One region of the Microbispora sp. ATCC PTA-5024 genome, then DNA from elsewhere that is predicted to be linked to it. Evidence: predicted binding sites of a transcription regulator. Region 1 holds the regulator's gene; each other region holds the start of a gene.

Region 1 (5,325 bases):
TTCTCCTCACCCGGGCCCGCCGGCCCGGGGCCCGCGCGTGGGTCAGCGGCCGTTGAAGGCGTCGCGGAGCCGCGAGAAGAAGCCCTGCTGGCCGGGGGAGAACTTCCCGGGCGGGCGCTCCTCCCCGCGCAGCTTGGCGAGCTCCTTGAGCAGCTCCTCCTGCGGCGGGTCGAGCTTGGTCGGCGTCTCGACGTTCACGTGGATGAGCAGGTCGCCCCGGCCGTTCTCGTTGAGGCGCTGGACGCCCTTGCCGTACAGGGGGATGACCTGGCCGGCCTGCGTGCCCGGGCGCACGTCGATGTCCTCGGGCCCGTCGAGCGTCTCGATCGAGATCGAGGTGCCCAGGGCGGCCGCCGTCATCGGGATGTGCACGGTGCAGTGGAGGTCGTCGCCGCGCCGCTCGAAGATCGCGTGGGGCCGCTCGACGATCTCGAGGAACAGGTCCCCCGGAGGGCCGCCGCCGGGGCCGATCTCGCCCTCGCCCGCGAGCTGGATGTGGGTGCCGTCCTCGACTCCGGCCGGGATCCGCACCTTGATCGTGCGGCGGGTCCTGACCCGGCCCTCGCCGGAGCACTCCATGCAGGGGTGGCGGATGACGCTGCCGTACCCGCCGCACTGGGGGCACGGCCGGGAGGTCATGACCTGGCCGAGGAACGAGCGGGTGACCTGGGAGACCTCGCCGCGGCCGTGGCACATGTCGCAGGTGTCGGGGTGGGTGCCGGCGGCGGCCCCGGAACCCTGGCAGACCTCGCACAGGACGGCGGTGTCCACGACGATCTCCCGCGTGGTGCCGAACGCGGCCTCCGACAGGTCGAGCTCGACCCGGATGGTGGCGTTGCGCCCCCGCCGCGCGCGGGAGCGCGGGCCGCGGGCCGTCCCGGCCGAGCCGAAGAAGGCGTCCATGATGTCGCTGAACGGGAAGCCCGCGCCGAACCCGCCGGCCCCGGCGCCCGCGCCGCCGCCGAAGGGGTCGGCCCCGAGGTCGTACATCCGGCGCTTGCTCGCGTCGGACAGCACCTCGTACGCCTGGGTGATCTCCTTGAACCGCTCCTGGGTCTCCGGGTCGGGGTTGACGTCCGGGTGCAGCTCCCGGGCGAGGCGGCGGTACGCCTTCTTGATCTCTTCCTGGCTCGCGTCGCGACGCACGCCGAGAGTCGCGTAGTAGTCGTTGGACACTTATGACCCCGCCAGGATCTGGCCGACGTAACGCGCCACCGCGCGGACCGCACCCATCGTCACCGGATAGTCCATTCGTGTCGGGCCCAGCACTCCGAGCCGGGCCAGTTCCTTGTCGCCCGAACCGTACCCCGCGGCGACGATGGACGTGCCGCGGAGGCCGCTGTAGGGGTTCTCCGAGCCGATCCTTACGGTGAGCTCGGACATGCCGTGGGTCTCTCCCAGCAGGCGGATGAGCACGACCTGCTCCTCCAGCGCCTCGAGCACGTCGCGCAGCCCCACGCTGAAGTCGGCGGCCGCGAGGTTGGCCGTGCCGCCGAAGACGATCTTCTCCTCGTGCCGCTCGACGAGCGTCTCCAGCAGGACGGACAGGATCGTCGCGGCCACCTGCCGGTCCTCCGGCGGCAGCCGGTCGGGGACGTCGGCCACGGTCTCCGGCACGCTGGACAGGCCGCAGCCGTCCAGGCAGCCGTTGAGGATGCCGCGCAGGTTCGCGATGCGCTCGTCGCCCACCTCCTCGGGCAGGTCGACGACGCGCTGCTCGACCCGGCCGGTGTTGGTGATCAGCACGAGCATCACCCGGCGGGCCGCCAGCGGGACGATCTCCACGTGGCGCACCGACGACCTGGTCAGCGAGGGGTACTGCACGACCGCGACCTGGCGGGTGAGCTGCGCGAGCAGCCGCACGGTCCGCATGACGATCTCGTCGAGATCCACGGCCCCGGCCAGGAAGGTCTCGATCGCCCGCCGCTCCGCGCCCGACATCGGCTTGATCTGGGAGAGCCGGTCGACGAACAGGCGGTACCCCTTGTCGGTCGGCACCCGGCCCGCGCTGGTGTGGGGCTGGGCGATGTACCCCTGCTCCTCCAGCGCCGCCATGTCGTTGCGGATGGTGGCGGGCGAGACGCCGAGGTTGTGCCTGTCGGCGAGGGCCTTGGAGCCCACCGGCTCGTTGGTGGACACGTAGTCCTCGACGATGGCGCGCAGAACGGCGAGCTTGCGGTCGTCGAGCAAGGTGTCACCTCCTGTGCTTGGGAAACACAAAGCCTGGCACTCTGTGTTCCCGAGTGCCAAGTCTACGGCTACCACCCCGCAGCGTGCGATAACACGATGGGCAGCCGGGGCAAGCGGACTGCAAATCCCCTACAAGTGACATACGCGAAGCTTCCGCCCATGAGCGAGAACTTCCCCCAGGGGCCCGCCGACGCCACCGTCCGGCTGCCGCGGGACGCGACCCCCGGGCAGCAGTACGGGCCCACCCCCGCTTTCCCGCCGTCGTACGGCCCGTACGGCGGGTACGGCCCTCCGCAGGCGTCCGGTCCCGTACGCCCCCGGCTTCTGTGGATCTTCCTGGCCTGGGCGCTGTTCGTCGTCCTGGTGGTCGCCGGCGTCGGCGGCCTCGCGGGCGGGATCTTCTCCACGATCGACGACACCGCACCGTCCACGACGTTCGCGAGCGGCCAGACCGTGAGCGTCGCGCTCGACCCGCACGACAAGCCGGCGATCTACGCCGCGGCCGACCAGCCGACCAACGTGCAGTGCCAGGTGGGGGACGGCCAGGACCCGTCCGTCACGCTGACCAAGCCCGCTGCGTCCCAGACCGTCTCGGTGAACGGCACGACGTGGGAGCTGCTGTTCGACGTCGGTGTGCCGAAGGCCGCGACGTACCAGGTGACCTGCGAGGGCGAGGGCGTCAGGTTCGGCGTGGGCAAGCAGTTCGCGGCCAACGCCGGCAAGATCGTGGGGGGCGCGGTCGCGTTCCTGGCGCTGCCCGTGGTCGGCTTCCTGTCGGCCGTCGTCGTCACCGTCGTGGTGCTCGTCCGGCGGGCCGGGGCACGGCGCCGCGGCGCCGCCTGACCGCCCGCGGCGCGGCCTCCGATTTGCTAGCGTTCCCGGCATGTATGGGCGGGACGTGCTTTCCGGCGACTGGCGGCGGCCCCGGCGAGGGCAGATCCCGGAGGTCCCCGCGGAGCCCGACCTCGTCGTCGAGGACGCGGAGGGCCGGTTCTGCGGGGCGGTCGTGGCCTGCGACAAGGAGGCCGTGACGCTGGAGGACAGGTTCGGGCGGCGGCGGATCTTCCCGCTCACGCCCGCCGGGTTCCTCCTGGAGGGCCGGCCGGTGACCCTCGTACGGCCGGCCGCGGGCCCCAGGGGCCCCCTGCGCAGCGCGTCCGGCTCCATCGCGGTCGAGGGCCTGCGGGCCCAGGTCGCCAAGGGCAGCCGGATCTATGTCGAGGGCGTCCACGACGCCTCGCTCGTGGAGCGGATCTGGGGGCACGACCTGCGGGTCGAGGGCGTCGTGGTCGAGTACCTGGAGGGCGTCGACGACCTGCCCGCCATCGTCGCGGAGTTCGCCCCCGAGCCCGGGAGGCGGCTCGGCGTGCTCGTCGACCACCTCGTCCCCGGTTCGAAGGAGAGCCGCATCGCCGCCCAGGTGTCCGGCGACCACGTGCTCGTCGTCGGCCACCCGTTCGTGGACGTCTGGCAGGCCGTGAAGCCGTCCGCTCTCGGCATCCCGTCCTGGCCGGACGTGCCGCGCGGGGTGCCCTGGAAGGAGGGCGTGATCGCCGCGCTGGGCTGGCGGATGGACCCCCAGGAGGCGTGGCGGCACATCCTGGGCCGTGTCCGGACCTACGCCGACCTGGAGCCCGAGCTGCTCGGCCGGGTCGAGGAGCTCATCGACTTCGTCACCGACCCGGTCTCCTAGCCCGGGCTAGAAGGTCAGGTCCCGGACCAGGGCGTCGGCGAGGAGCCGGCCGCGCAGCGTGAGGACGGCCCGGCCCGCCTTGAACGCCTCGACCTCCAGCAGCCCGTCCGCCAGAGCCCGGGCGCAGGCCGTACGGGCGCGCGGCTGCAGGTCCGCCAGCGGGAAGCCGCTCTCCAGGCGCAGCTCCAGCATGACCCGCTCCACCTCCCGGTCCGCCGCGGACAGCTCCTCCCGGGCGTGCCCCGGGGAGGCACCGCCGGCCAGGCGGGCGGCGTAGGCGGCCGGGTGCTTGACGTTCCACCACCGCGTGCCGCCGACGTGGCTGTGCGCGCCGGGCCCCGCGCCCCACCAGTCGCCGCCCGTCCAGTAGAGCAGGTTGTGGCGGCAGCGGGCCTCCTCGTCGAGCGCCCAGTTGGAGATCTCGTACCAGCCCATCCCCGCGGCCGTCAGCATCTCCTCCGCGATGAGGTAGCGGTCGGCCGCCACGTCGTCGTCCGGCATCGGCAGCTCGCCGCGGCGGATCCGCGCCGCGAGGCGGGTGCCGTCCTCGACGATCAGCGAGTACGCCGAGACGTGGTCGGGCCCGGCGGCGAGGGCGGCCGTCAGCGAGGCCCGCCAGTCGTCGTCGGTCTCCCCCGGCGTGCCGTAGATCAGGTCGAGGTTGACGTGCTCGAACCCGGCCTCACGTGCCTCCCGTACGGCCTGCGCGGGGCGGCCGGGGGTGTGCCGCCGGTCGAGGACCGCGAGCACGTGACCGGCGGCGCTCTGCATGCCGAAGCTCATCCGGGTGAAGCCGCCCTCCCGCAGTTCCTTGAGGTAGGCGTGGTCCACGGACTCGGGGTTGGCCTCGGTCGTCACCTCGGCGTCCGGGCGCACGCCGAACTCCTCCCCGATGGCGTCGAGGATCCGCACGAGGTCGGCGGCGGGCAGCAGCGTCGGCGTGCCGCCCCCGAAGAACACGGTCTCGACGGGCGGGGCGGCGTCGCCCAGCACGCGGCGGGCCAGCCGCACCTCCTCGATCACCGTCGCGGCGTAGTCGCGCCGGTCCGCGCCGGGGCCCAGCTCGGAAGAGGTGTAGGTGTTGAAGTCGCAGTAGCCGCAGCGGGTCGCGCAGTACGGCACGTGCACGTAGAAGCCGAACGGGCGCGAGCCGAGCCCGTCGAGCGCGCCGGGCGGCAGCTCGCCGGAGGCCGGGACGGGGTCGCCGTCGGGAAGAACGGAAGGCACGTCTCCCAGTCTGCCGTCACTCCGGCGCTGCCATCGACGCCCCGATCATCGGGGTCCGTCTCCGGCTCGGGGCGGGGCGCCGGTTCCCACCGGAAGACTCGGGGGGCGAATGCCGGAGACCGTACGCCTCCATCAGGGAAGTACCAACCCATCCATCTTTGAGGCACTCACCCCATATCGCACGATATGGCGTGCCGGTCATTTTAATGCGCGCC
Region 2 (5,325 bases), on a different contig from region 1:
CAAAGGCGTTGCAGGCGCGGCAGAAGCAGTTCGACGCGTCACAGCGGGAGCTGGCGACGAAGCTGACGCAGCTCCAGACGGCCACCCTGCAGCTCAACAAGATGCGCAAGCCGCTCTCTGACCTCGTGTCGTCCCTCTATCAGGATCCGTCGATGAGCGGGCTCAGCCCGTTCCTCACGGGCGGCGACGGCGCCACCACCCTGCGGGCCATGAGCGACATGGACTACCTCGTGGCCGGGCGGAACATCGTGCTGTCCGACGCTCTGAAGCTGCTCCAGCAGCAGCAGCAACTGGCCGGCGAGGCGCAGGAACTGCGGGCCGCCAACCTGCTGGAGGAGGCCCAGCTCGACGCGCAGATCGACCTGCTCCGGGCGAAGTCTTCCAAGCTGGTCAAGTCGCTGACCCGGACGCTGACGAAGCTCGGCGTGGACGTCAACCAGGGGAACCGCGGCCCGGGTGCCTGTGACCCGACTCGGGTGACCGAGGCCGACCAGTATCCGAACGGCCTGCTGCCCAAGAGCTTCCTGTGTCCGTTGCCGCAGAAGGGCGCAGAGCTGCGCGCGGACGCCGCGATCGCCTTCGCCGACCTCAACCTGGCCTACAAGAGCCACTTCGGGCAGCCGATGTGCATCTCCAGCAGCTACCGCAGCCTTTCGGCGCAGCAGGCCGTCTATTACCAGCGTCCGGGCTTCGCCGCCGTTCCCGGCAGGAGCAACCACGGCCTCGGCCTCGCCGTCGACCTCTGCGGGGGCGTGCAGGCCTTCCGGTCGGTGCAGTTCAACTGGCTGGAGGCCAACAGCAAGCGGTTCGGCTTCATCCACCCGGACTGGTCGTATCACAGCCCCTTCGAGCCGTGGCACTGGGAGTACGACCCCAAGCTGGGGGCGCAGCTCTGACGACCTGCTCAGCGCGGGTGGATGGCCACTGACAGCCGTCCCTGTGCCTGGGCCTGGGCCAGCTGGGCTGCCTGTACGGGCGTGGTGGCCAGCACGAGCAGCGCTCCGCCCTCGTCAGCGCGGCTGGGCGGGCGGGTCAGCACTCGCACCTGCTGGGCGACCGGGTACGCCTGCCGTCCCTCGCCCTCGTACGCGGCCAGCACGTCGATCACGTCGCCGGGGGACAGCAACCTGGCGGCGTCGGGATCGGCGACCCTGACCGGGGCGGCGACCATCCCCGGGCCTCCGGCGGCCAGCACGGCCGGGCCCAGCAGCCGGGCGTCGGTCAGCGGCTCGCCCCGCCGGACCGGCCCGGTCACGACCCGGCCGGCCACCTCGGTCCCCGGACGGAGGGCGCCGTCGGGCACCGCATCGGCCGGGAGTCGCACGACCATCAGGTCTGCTGAGGACAGCCTGCCTCCGGCCAGGTCGCGGGCGGCGGCGAGGACCTCCACCCCGGCGGGGGACCGGACGGCGAGCAGGCCGCACGTCACCGCCAGCCCCGCGAGGATCGCGGCGATCGGGCGGCGGTGACGGGCCAGCAGGCGGCTCGGAGCGGGCACCACGGGCTACGGGAGCTCGAAGGGGAGCTTGATGCCGTCGAGGGCGTCGCCACAGGGGCAGGTGCGCTCGTGGGGCAGGGCCTGGACGACGTCCCGGACGAGCGAGCGCATCCGCTCGACGTTGGCCGCGAAGAACGCCAGGACCTCCTCGTGGGTGACCCCCTCGCCGGCCTCCACGCCGGCGTCGTGGTCGGTGACCAGGGCCAGCGTCGTGTAGCACAGGGCCAGCTCGCGGGCGAGGACGGCCTCGGGATGCCCGGTCATGCCGATGATCGACCAGCCCGCGGACTGGAACCACTGGGACTCGGCCCGGGTGGAGAACCGGGGGCCCTCGACCACGACGAGGGTGCCGCCGTCGACCAGGTCCCAGTCGGCGTCGCGGGCGATGGCGGTCGCCGCCGCCCGGCCCAGGGGGCAGTAGGGGTCGGCGAACGACACGTGGACGGCGCCGCCCGCGTCGTAGTAGGTCTGCACGCGGCCGGCGGTGCGGTCGACGAGCTGGTCGGGGACCACCAGGGCGCCCGGCCCGATCTCGGCCCGGAGCGAGCCGACGGCGCTCGGCGCGAGCACCTGGCGGACGCCGAGCGAGCGCAGTGCCCACAGGTTGGCGCGGTAGGGGATGCGGTGCGGGGGATGGACGTGCCCCCGGCCGTGCCGGGGGATGAAGGCCACCTGCCGCTCGCCGATGCGACCGACGGTGATCGTGTCGCTGGGCGGTCCGTAGGGCGTGGAGACGCCGATCTCCTCGGCGTCCTCCAGCAGGGAGTAGAACCCGGAGCCGCCGATGACCCCGATCTCTGCGCGATTGACCATGCGGCCGACCCTAGCGAATCAGGCGGTCCACGACGCCGTCCGGCCGGAGCCTGTGGATAACTACGAAGAGCCGGCAGCCGGCCTCCCCGGTTGAGGCCGGCGCCCGACCGTCAGGCGGCGGCCGTCGAACCCGAGGACGAGCCCGACGAACCGGACGAGCTCGACGCCGAAGACGAGGAGGACGAGGAGGACGAGGAGGCGGACGCCGCGGCCGGCTCCTTCTTCGCCCCGTCGCCGGACGGCTTCGAGGAGTCGCTCGACGGCTTCGACGAGGTGGTGGACGTCGACGAGCCCGAGGAACGGCTGTCGGTGCGGTAGAAGCCGGAGCCCTTGAAGACGATGCCGACGGCGGAGAAGACCTTGCGGAGACGGCCCTGGCAGGCCGGGCACTCCGTGAGCGGGTCGTCAGAGAACTTCTGAACGGCCTCCAGCTGCTCCCCGCAAGCGGTACAGGCGTACTGGTAGGTGGGCACGCGCTCCTCCTGAGACTGGCACTCGACCGGGTCGATTGCTAATGGTAGGCAATCTAGGAGCCCAAACGCCACTCCACCCCGCTTTATGCCACCCGGCCCAGCACCCGCAGGCCGCTCGGCGCCGCCTGCGACTCGTGCCGCGGCACCCCGGCTTCGCCCTGGTCACCGCCCCGAGCGGCTCCGCCAAGCACCCCGGGTCCGCCCTCGTCACCGCCACAAGCGACTCCGCCAAACCCCGGACCACGACGTTTGCCGACCACCGCCGCTCAGGCGCCGCGTTCGCCGTACCAGCCGGCCAGCTTGCCGCGCCGGCTCACGGCCCGCAGGCGGCGCTCGACCGTCTCCCGCTGGGCGGCCGTGGTCACTACCAGCAACTGGTCCTCCGCCATGAGCTGCGTCGAGTCCGTCGGGACGAACGACCGGCCCTTCCGTACGACGAGGGTGACCATGGTGTTCGCGGGCAGGCGGAGCTCGAAGATCTCCACGCCGTGCATCAGCGAGCCCGGCGGGATCCGGACCTGGAGGAGGTCGGCGTTCAGCTCCTCCAGTGGGGCCGACTCCACGTCCAGGTCGCGGGCCTCGCCCTCGGCCGACACCCCGAGCAGGCGGGCCAGGTACTGCAGCGTCGGCCCCTGGACGATCGTGAACACCACGACGATGACAAAGACGTCGTTGAACAGCCCCTTAGCCCCGGGCATCCCGGCGGCCCAGGGGATGGTGGCCAGCACGATCGGCACGGCCCCGCGGAGCCCGGCCCACGACAGGAACACCTGCTCGCGCCACGACAGGACGCCGATCCGCAGCAGCCGCACCAGCACGGCCGACACCACGACGGACACCGGCCGGGCGAAAAGCACCAGGACCAGGCCCGCGACCAGGGCAGGCACGAGGACCTGCGGCAGCTCGGCGAGGGTGGCCAGCATGCCGAGCATGACGAACAGGCCGATCTGGGCGAGCCAGGCCGCCCCCTCGGCGAAGCCGCGCGTCGCGGCCCGGTGGGGGAGCCGGGCGTTGCCGAGCACCAGCGTAGCGACGTACACCGCGAGGAAGCCGCTGCCGTGCAGGAGGGCGGCGCCGCTGTAGGCCACGAACGCGAGCGCGAGCACGGCGATGGGGTACAGGCCCGAGGCGGGCAGCGCGACCCGGCGCAGCGCGTACACCCCCGCCGGTCCCACCGCCAGCCCGATCGCGCTGCCGATGGCCAGCTCGGAGATGGTCTCCAGCAGGGTTCCGCCCATCGAGGGCGCCCCGGCCGCGGCCTCGCTGAGCATCATCACGACGATGACGGTCGGGGCGTCGTTGAACCCCGACTCTGCCTCCAGGATCCCGGCCAGCCGGGGCGGCAGCGGCAGCCGCCGCAGCACGGAGAACACGGCGGCCGCGTCGGTCGAGGCCAGGATGGCGCCGAGCAGCAGCGCCAGCCGCCAGTCCAGGCCGAGCAGGGCGTGTACCGCGACGGCCATCGCGCCGATGCTGGCCGCGATCCCGGCCGTCGCGAGGACCAGCGCGGCGGGGACCGCGTCGCGGACGTGGCTCCAGTTGGTGGTCAGGCCGCCCTCGGCGAGGATGACGGCGAGGGCGACGAGGCCGAGTTGCTGGGCGAGCTGGGCGTTCTCGAAGTGGACTCCCCCGAGTCCCGACTGGCCGAGGAACAGGCCGAGCCCCAGGTAGATCAGCAGGCTGGGGAGGCCGGTGCGGTGCGCGATCCGGACGGACGCGATGGCCGCGATCACGACGGCGGCGGACAGGAGGAGCCAGACGTTCAGACCTACCCGCTCCCTTCGCCGCGACCTGGGGCAATCTTGTCACATACGCACTAAGTGGGCGATGCCACTGGGCTGCACGGCGAGCCGTACGGGCTGGTCATGGGGCTCGGCGGGGACACCCTCGATGAGCTCGCCCTCGTGCAGCAGGGCGACGGTCGGCACGTTGGGCCCCACGCGGGTCAGGGCCCGGTCGTAGTGCCCGCGGCCGCGGCCGAGCCGTACCCCGGTCGTCCGGTCGACGGCGAGGGCGGGCACGAGGACGAGCGCGGCGGTGCGGATGGCGTCCACGCCGCGACGGGTGTCGACGGGCTCCATGAACCCGCCGGGGCCGGGCGCCAGGGAGTCGGGCCCGTCGTACACGGCCCAGTCGAGATCGCCGTCCGGCCGCTGCACCGGAAGGATCACGGTGGCGCCGTGCTTCCACAGCGCGAAGACCAGCCCGTGGGTGGACGGCTCGGTGCCGAACGACCAGTAGCACGCGACCAGCCCCGCCATCTGCACCCACGGCTGGTCGAGGAGCAGCTCCCGCACGGCGGCGGAGGACTCCCGGAGGGTGGCCTGGTCGAGCGCGGCGCGGTCGCGCAGGATCCGCCGACGCAGGTTCGTCTTGTCCATTGCCTGCTCCGTTAGTGTTCAACCATGGCTGACTTCGATCCTGTAACGAAAGCAGTGGTCCCCGCGGCTGGTCTCGGCACTCGATTCCTCCCCGCGACCAAGGCGACCCCCAAGGAGATGCTGCCGATCGTCGACAAACCGGCCATCCAGTATGTGGTCG
Region 3 (5,325 bases), on a different contig from region 1:
CACGGCCGGCCCCGGCCTGGCGGGGGCCCTGCTGGTCGGGGTGGCCGCCGCGAAGGCGTACGCGCTCGGCCTCGGCGTGCCGCTCTACGGCGTGAACCACCTGGCCGCGCACGTCGCCGTCGACCAGCTCGAACACGGCCCGCTGCCGAAGCCGGCCGTCGCGCTGCTGGTGAGCGGCGGCCACTCGTCGCTGCTGCTGGTGCCCGACGTGGCGCAGGACGTGATCTCGCTGGGCTCGACCGTGGACGACGCGGCGGGCGAGGCGTTCGACAAGGTGGCGCGCGTGCTGGGCCTGCCGTTCCCGGGCGGCCCGCACATCGACCGGGCGGCCCGCGAGGGCTCCGCCTCCTTCGTGACGTTCCCGCGGGGCAAGTACGACGACGGGACGCTCGACTTCTCCTTCTCGGGGCTGAAGACGGCCGTCGCCCGCTGGATCGAGGCCAGGGAGGCCGCGGGCGAGCCGGTGCCGGTCGCCGACGTCGCCGCCTCGTTCCAGGAGGCCGTCGTCGACGTGCTCACGCGCAAGGCGCTGCAGGCGTGCGAGCGTTACGGCGTCGGGGACCTGCTGATCGGCGGCGGCGTCGCGGCCAACTCTCGGCTGCGGGCGCTGGCCCAGGAGCGGTGCGACGCGGCCGGGGTGCGGCTGCGGGTGCCGCGCCCGGGGCTGTGCACCGACAACGGCGCGATGGTCGCGGCGCTCGGCTCCGACCTGGTCGCGGCCGGGGTGGCGCCGTCCTCGCTGGAGATCCCGGCCGACTCGTCGATGCCCATCACCGCCGTCCACGTCTGACGGCGGGCCTGGTCAGTCGCCGGGGGAGCGGGTGGGGCGCAGGAGGGCCTCGGCGAGGGCGAGCATGGTCTCCTCCAGCGCCGCGAGCCGCCGGGTGACGTCGCCGTGGGCCGGCTCCACGACACGGGTCACGGCGCCCGCCACCGTCTCGGCCATCTGCTCGCGGTCGGGCCGGTTCCGCACGGCCTCCACCAGCGGGGCAAGCGCGCTGGTGACGGTCATGACCTCGGCGTTCACCTCGCCCACGGTGGCGTTCAGCTCCGCGATCCGCATCTCGGACGGCAGGCGGCCCACGCGCTCGCCCACCACCTCGATCCGCTCGTCCACGGCGTCGAGCCGGTCGAGCAGCGCGCTCTCCAGGCGCTCGGTGCGCTCGCCCAGCGCGGCCATGGCCTTGTCCAGGCGGGTGAAGCGGCCGGCGGCGGCCTCCATGCTCGTCTGGAACTGCGCCAGGCGCTGCGCGAACTCCGTCATCCGCTCGGCCAGCCCCTGGGTGTGGCCGCCGACCGCGTCCACGTGGTCGCGCAGCAGCTCCATGTGCCGGGCGAGCCCTTCCGCCCAGACCGGCGGCTTGACCGCCATCTCGTCGAGCCGGCCGTTGAGGGCCTCCAGGGCGCCGCTCAGTCCGCCGAGCTCCCGCTCGCGCACCTCGCGGAGCAGCCATTCCATGCCTTCGAGCCGCTGCCGGATCTCGTCGAGGACGGCCCCCTGGGTCCGCTGCTCGTAGACGTGGTCCTGGGCGGCCCGGGCCAGCAGTTCGCGCATCCGGTCGGAGATGGCGGTCTGGCTGCCCGCCTGGAGGAGGTTGTGGCCCGAATGCTCCACCTAAGAGCTCCTTCACTCGCCGAACGACGCGTTCGGCCCGATCTCGCGGAGATGAACGAACAGGCGGGCACGGCCCGCGGGCCCAACTGTAGGCCCTGAGCAGGGCCGCGTTCGCGGGGACTGGAAAAGATCGTAATTGCCGGTGGATTGTCCGGGATTACGCGTGTCCGCGCAGGTCAGCAGCCTGATCGACGTCCCGGCAGAGCAGCGCGTACGGCCGGTCCTCGATGCGGGTGAGCACGACGACGGCCGCCTCGTCGCCCGACAGGCGCAGGTCCCTGCGCAGCCGCTCGACGTCCACGGCCGAGCCCCTCTTCTTGATGGTCAGCGTGCCGACCCGCCGCTCCCTGAGCGCCGCCCGCAGGCGTTTGAGCGAGAACGGCATGACCTCCTCCACCTCGTGACAGGAGGCCCACGCGGTGGGCACGAGCCGGTCTCCGGTCACGTACGCGATGCGGGGGTCGAGCAGGTGCCCGCCCACGATCTCGGCCACCTCCGCCACCAGATGGGCGCGGACGGCGGCGCCGTCGGGCTCGTAGAGGTACCGGCCGACCGGACCGGCAGCGGCCTCCGCCCCCGACGCCGTGAGCGTGTCCCCCGAGGGCAGCAGGGTGGCCCGCCGCCCGGCCGCGCCCCCGCCGACCCAGATCGCCGCCTCCTTGACCTCCCCCCGGTACGACACCCACTCGGCCTCCGTGCCTTCGGGGATCAGCTCGTACGGGATGCCGGGGGCGACCTTCAGGCAGGCCGCGGGCGCCCGGCCCACCAGGCCGAGGACCTCCGGCCAGCTGGGGGAGTAGGCCATCGGGTCGAACGTGCGCCCCCGCGCCCCCCGTCTGGCCGGGTCGGCGAACAGCAGCCCGTACGCCGAGGGGTCGGTCGCCGCGGCGTCGGCCGTCCGGACGCGGACCCGCTCCGACAGGCCGAGGGCGGCGGCGTTGGCGCGGGCGACCTCCGCCGTCAGCGGGTCGAGGTCGACCGCGTCGACCGGGCAGCCGGCGCGGGCGAGCGCGACGAGGTCGCCGCCGACCCCGCAGCAGACGTCCAGGACCGAGGGCGTGCCGAACCGGCGCAGGACCCCGGTGGCCCGGTGTGCGGCGACCTCGGCCCGGGTGGCCTGTTCGAGCCCGTGCGGCGTGAAGTACATGACCTCGGCGTCCCGGCCGAACTTGACCGCGGCCCGCCGCCGCAGCCCGGCCTGGGTGAGGGCGGCCGAGGTCAGCGCGAGCGGATGCGACCGGCGCAGGGCGGTCGCCGCAGCCACGGGGCCGGCGCCGGTCGCCAGGATCTCCACGGCCTCGGCCAGCGCCACGCGCCCCTCGGGTTCGAGCAGTGCGCGAAACGCCTCCAGGTCCACGGCCCCCGACGCTACCGCCTCACCGCGGGCGGCGCGCCGTCGGCCTCCGGATGCACCTGACCTGCGCTGCCGGTTCGTGTTGACTGTCACGCGCCACTTGCATACTGTTTCGTGTTGGCACTCTCCCGCTGAGAGTGCCAACAGCGACGAGACAGGTCTGACACCCGCGACGGCAGGCCGCTGGTCGCCTCTTCAGCTCATTCATCGCAATCTGAAGGGGAGGTCCGATCGTGACGACCGCCACTAAGGTTCCCGTTAAGCCGCTCGGCGACCGCATCGTGGTCCAGCCGCTTGAGGCCGAGCAGACCACCGCCTCCGGCCTGGTCATCCCGGACACCGCCAAGGAGAAGCCCCAGGAGGGCCGCGTGCTGGCCGTGGGCCCGGGCAACTGGGACGAGGACGGCGAGAAGCGCATCCCGCTCGACGTCAAGGAGGGCGACGTCGTCCTCTACAGCAAGTACGGCGGCACCGAGGTCAAGTACGGCGGCGAGGAGTACCTGGTGCTCTCGGCGCGCGACGTGCTCGCCATCATCGAGAAGTAGGCCGCGCACAGCGTGAGGAGCCCCGGGACATGTGCGCCCGGGGCTCCGTGCTCTCAAAAGGAGACTTGAATGCCGAAGATCCTGGAGTTCGAGGAGGACGCGCGGCGCGCCCTCGAGCGCGGCGTGAACGCCCTCGCCGACGCCGTCAAGGTGACCCTCGGCCCGCGTGGCCGCAACGTCGTCATCGACAAGAAGTTCGGCGCGCCGACCATCACGAACGACGGTGTGACCATCGCCCGTGAGGTCGAGCTGGACAAGCCGTACGAGAACCTCGGCGCCCAGCTCGCCAAGGAGGTCGCCACCAAGACCAATGACATCGCGGGCGACGGCACCACCACCGCGACGGTCCTGGCCCAGGCCATGGTCCGGGAGGGTCTGCGCAACGTCGCCGCGGGTGCCCAGCCGCTGTCGCTCAAGCGCGGCATCGACCGCGCCGCCAAGGCCGTGAGCGACCGCCTGCTGGAGGTCGCCCGTCCGGTCGAGGACAAGAAGGAGATCGCGCACGTCGCCACGATCTCCGCCCAGGACGCCAAGATCGGCGGCCTGATCGCCGAGGCGTTCGACAAGGTGGGCAAGGACGGCGTTATCACCGTCGAGGAGTCCAACGCCATGGGCCTCGAGCTGGAGTTCACCGAGGGACTCCAGTTCGACAAGGGCTACCTGTCCCACTACATGGTGACGGACCCCGAGCGCATGGAGTCGGTGCTGGAGGAGCCGTACGTCCTGATCCACCAGGGCAAGATCTCCTCCATCGCGGACTTCCTCCCCCTGCTGGAGAAGGTCGCCCAGACCAAGCGGCAGCTGCTGGTCATCGCCGAGGACGTCGAGGGCGAGGCCCTGGCCGTCCTGGTGACCAACAAGATCCGCGGCACCTTCAACTCCGTCGCCGTCAAGGCCCCCGGCTTCGGCGACCGCCGTAAGGCGATGCTGCAGGACATCGCGATCCTCACCGGCGGCCAGCTGGTGAGCGAGGAGGTCGGCCTCAAGCTGGAGCACGTCGGTCTCGACGTCCTCGGCACGGCCCGCCGCGTCGTGGTCAACAAGGACACCACCACCATCGTGGACGGCGCCGGCGACGCCCAGGCGATCGAGGACCGCGTCCGCGAGATCAAGCTGGCGATCGAGCAGTCCGACTCCGACTGGGACCGCGAGAAGCTCCAGGAGCGCCTCGCGAAGCTCTCGGGCGGCGTATGCGTGCTGCGCGTCGGCGCGGCCACCGAGGTGGAGCTCAAGGAGAAGAAGCACCGCCTGGAGGACGCGATCTCGGCGACCCGCGCCGCGATCGAGGAGGGCATCGTGTCGGGCGGCGGTTCCGCGCTCGTCCACGTGTCCAAGGCCCTCGACGACCTCAGCCTGGTGGGCGACGAGGCCACCGGCGTCTCGATCGTGCGCAAGTCGCTGATCGAGCCCGCCCGCTGGATCGCCGAGAACGCCGGCCTCGAGGGCTACGTCGTCACCACCAAGATCGCCGCGCTGAACCCCGGTGAGGGCCTCAACGCCGCCACCGGCGAGTACGGCGACCTGGTGGCCCAGGGCGTCATCGACCCGGTGAAGGTGACCCGCTCGGCCGTCCAGAACGCCGCGTCGATCGCCGGCATGCTGCTGACGACCGAGGCCCTCGTCGTGGACAAGCCCGAGGAGGAGGCCCCCGCGGCCGCCGGCCACGGTCACGGCCACGGGCACGGCCACTGACGAGGCTCCGAACGGAGAGGTGCGAGGCCACGGGCCGTTCGCAGGCCGCACGGCCGCCCGGACGGCCCGCCGGCCCCGCACCCACCCCGTCCGGCCCCTGTGAGGTCGCCGGACGCGAA

The links. The regulator HrcA, encoded in region 1, represses chaperone genes, less so after heat shock. The targets are predictions, from matches to a motif close to TTGGCACTCTCNNNNNGAGAGTGCCAA.
Region 2: MPTA5024_RS44780 (FmdB family zinc ribbon protein) is a predicted target of HrcA. The motif match lies at 2,800-2,826, and genes of this name have one in related genera.
Region 3: groES (co-chaperone GroES) is a predicted target of HrcA. The motif match lies at 3,087-3,113, and genes of this name have one in related genera.

What each region holds. Positions count from the first base shown of each region.
Region 1 is NZ_KI866522.1:2,501,491-2,506,815, forward strand. Features, by position in the region: gene dnaJ (molecular chaperone DnaJ) at 43-1,176, opposite strand; gene hrcA (heat-inducible transcriptional repressor HrcA) at 1,177-2,190, opposite strand; gene MPTA5024_RS11365 (hypothetical protein) at 2,350-3,033, shown strand; gene MPTA5024_RS11370 (DUF3097 domain-containing protein) at 3,074-3,883, shown strand; gene hemW (radical SAM family heme chaperone HemW) at 3,890-5,110, opposite strand.
Region 2 is NZ_KI866527.1:371,457-376,781, reverse strand. Features, by position in the region: gene MPTA5024_RS36190 (M15 family metallopeptidase) at 1-896, shown strand, start outside; gene cpaB (Flp pilus assembly protein CpaB) at 905-1,498, opposite strand; gene MPTA5024_RS36180 (S-methyl-5'-thioadenosine phosphorylase) at 1,505-2,311, opposite strand; gene MPTA5024_RS44780 (FmdB family zinc ribbon protein) at 2,422-2,784, opposite strand; gene MPTA5024_RS36170 (potassium/proton antiporter) at 3,051-4,550, opposite strand; gene MPTA5024_RS36165 (5-formyltetrahydrofolate cyclo-ligase) at 4,590-5,165, opposite strand; gene galU (UTP--glucose-1-phosphate uridylyltransferase GalU) at 5,190-5,325, shown strand, end outside.
Region 3 is NZ_KI866524.1:923,957-929,281, reverse strand. Features, by position in the region: gene tsaD (tRNA (adenosine(37)-N6)-threonylcarbamoyltransferase complex transferase subunit TsaD) at 1-790, shown strand, start outside; gene MPTA5024_RS24730 (hypothetical protein) at 803-1,615, opposite strand; gene MPTA5024_RS24725 (class I SAM-dependent methyltransferase) at 1,773-2,972, opposite strand; gene groES (co-chaperone GroES) at 3,203-3,514, shown strand; gene groL (chaperonin GroEL) at 3,584-5,206, shown strand.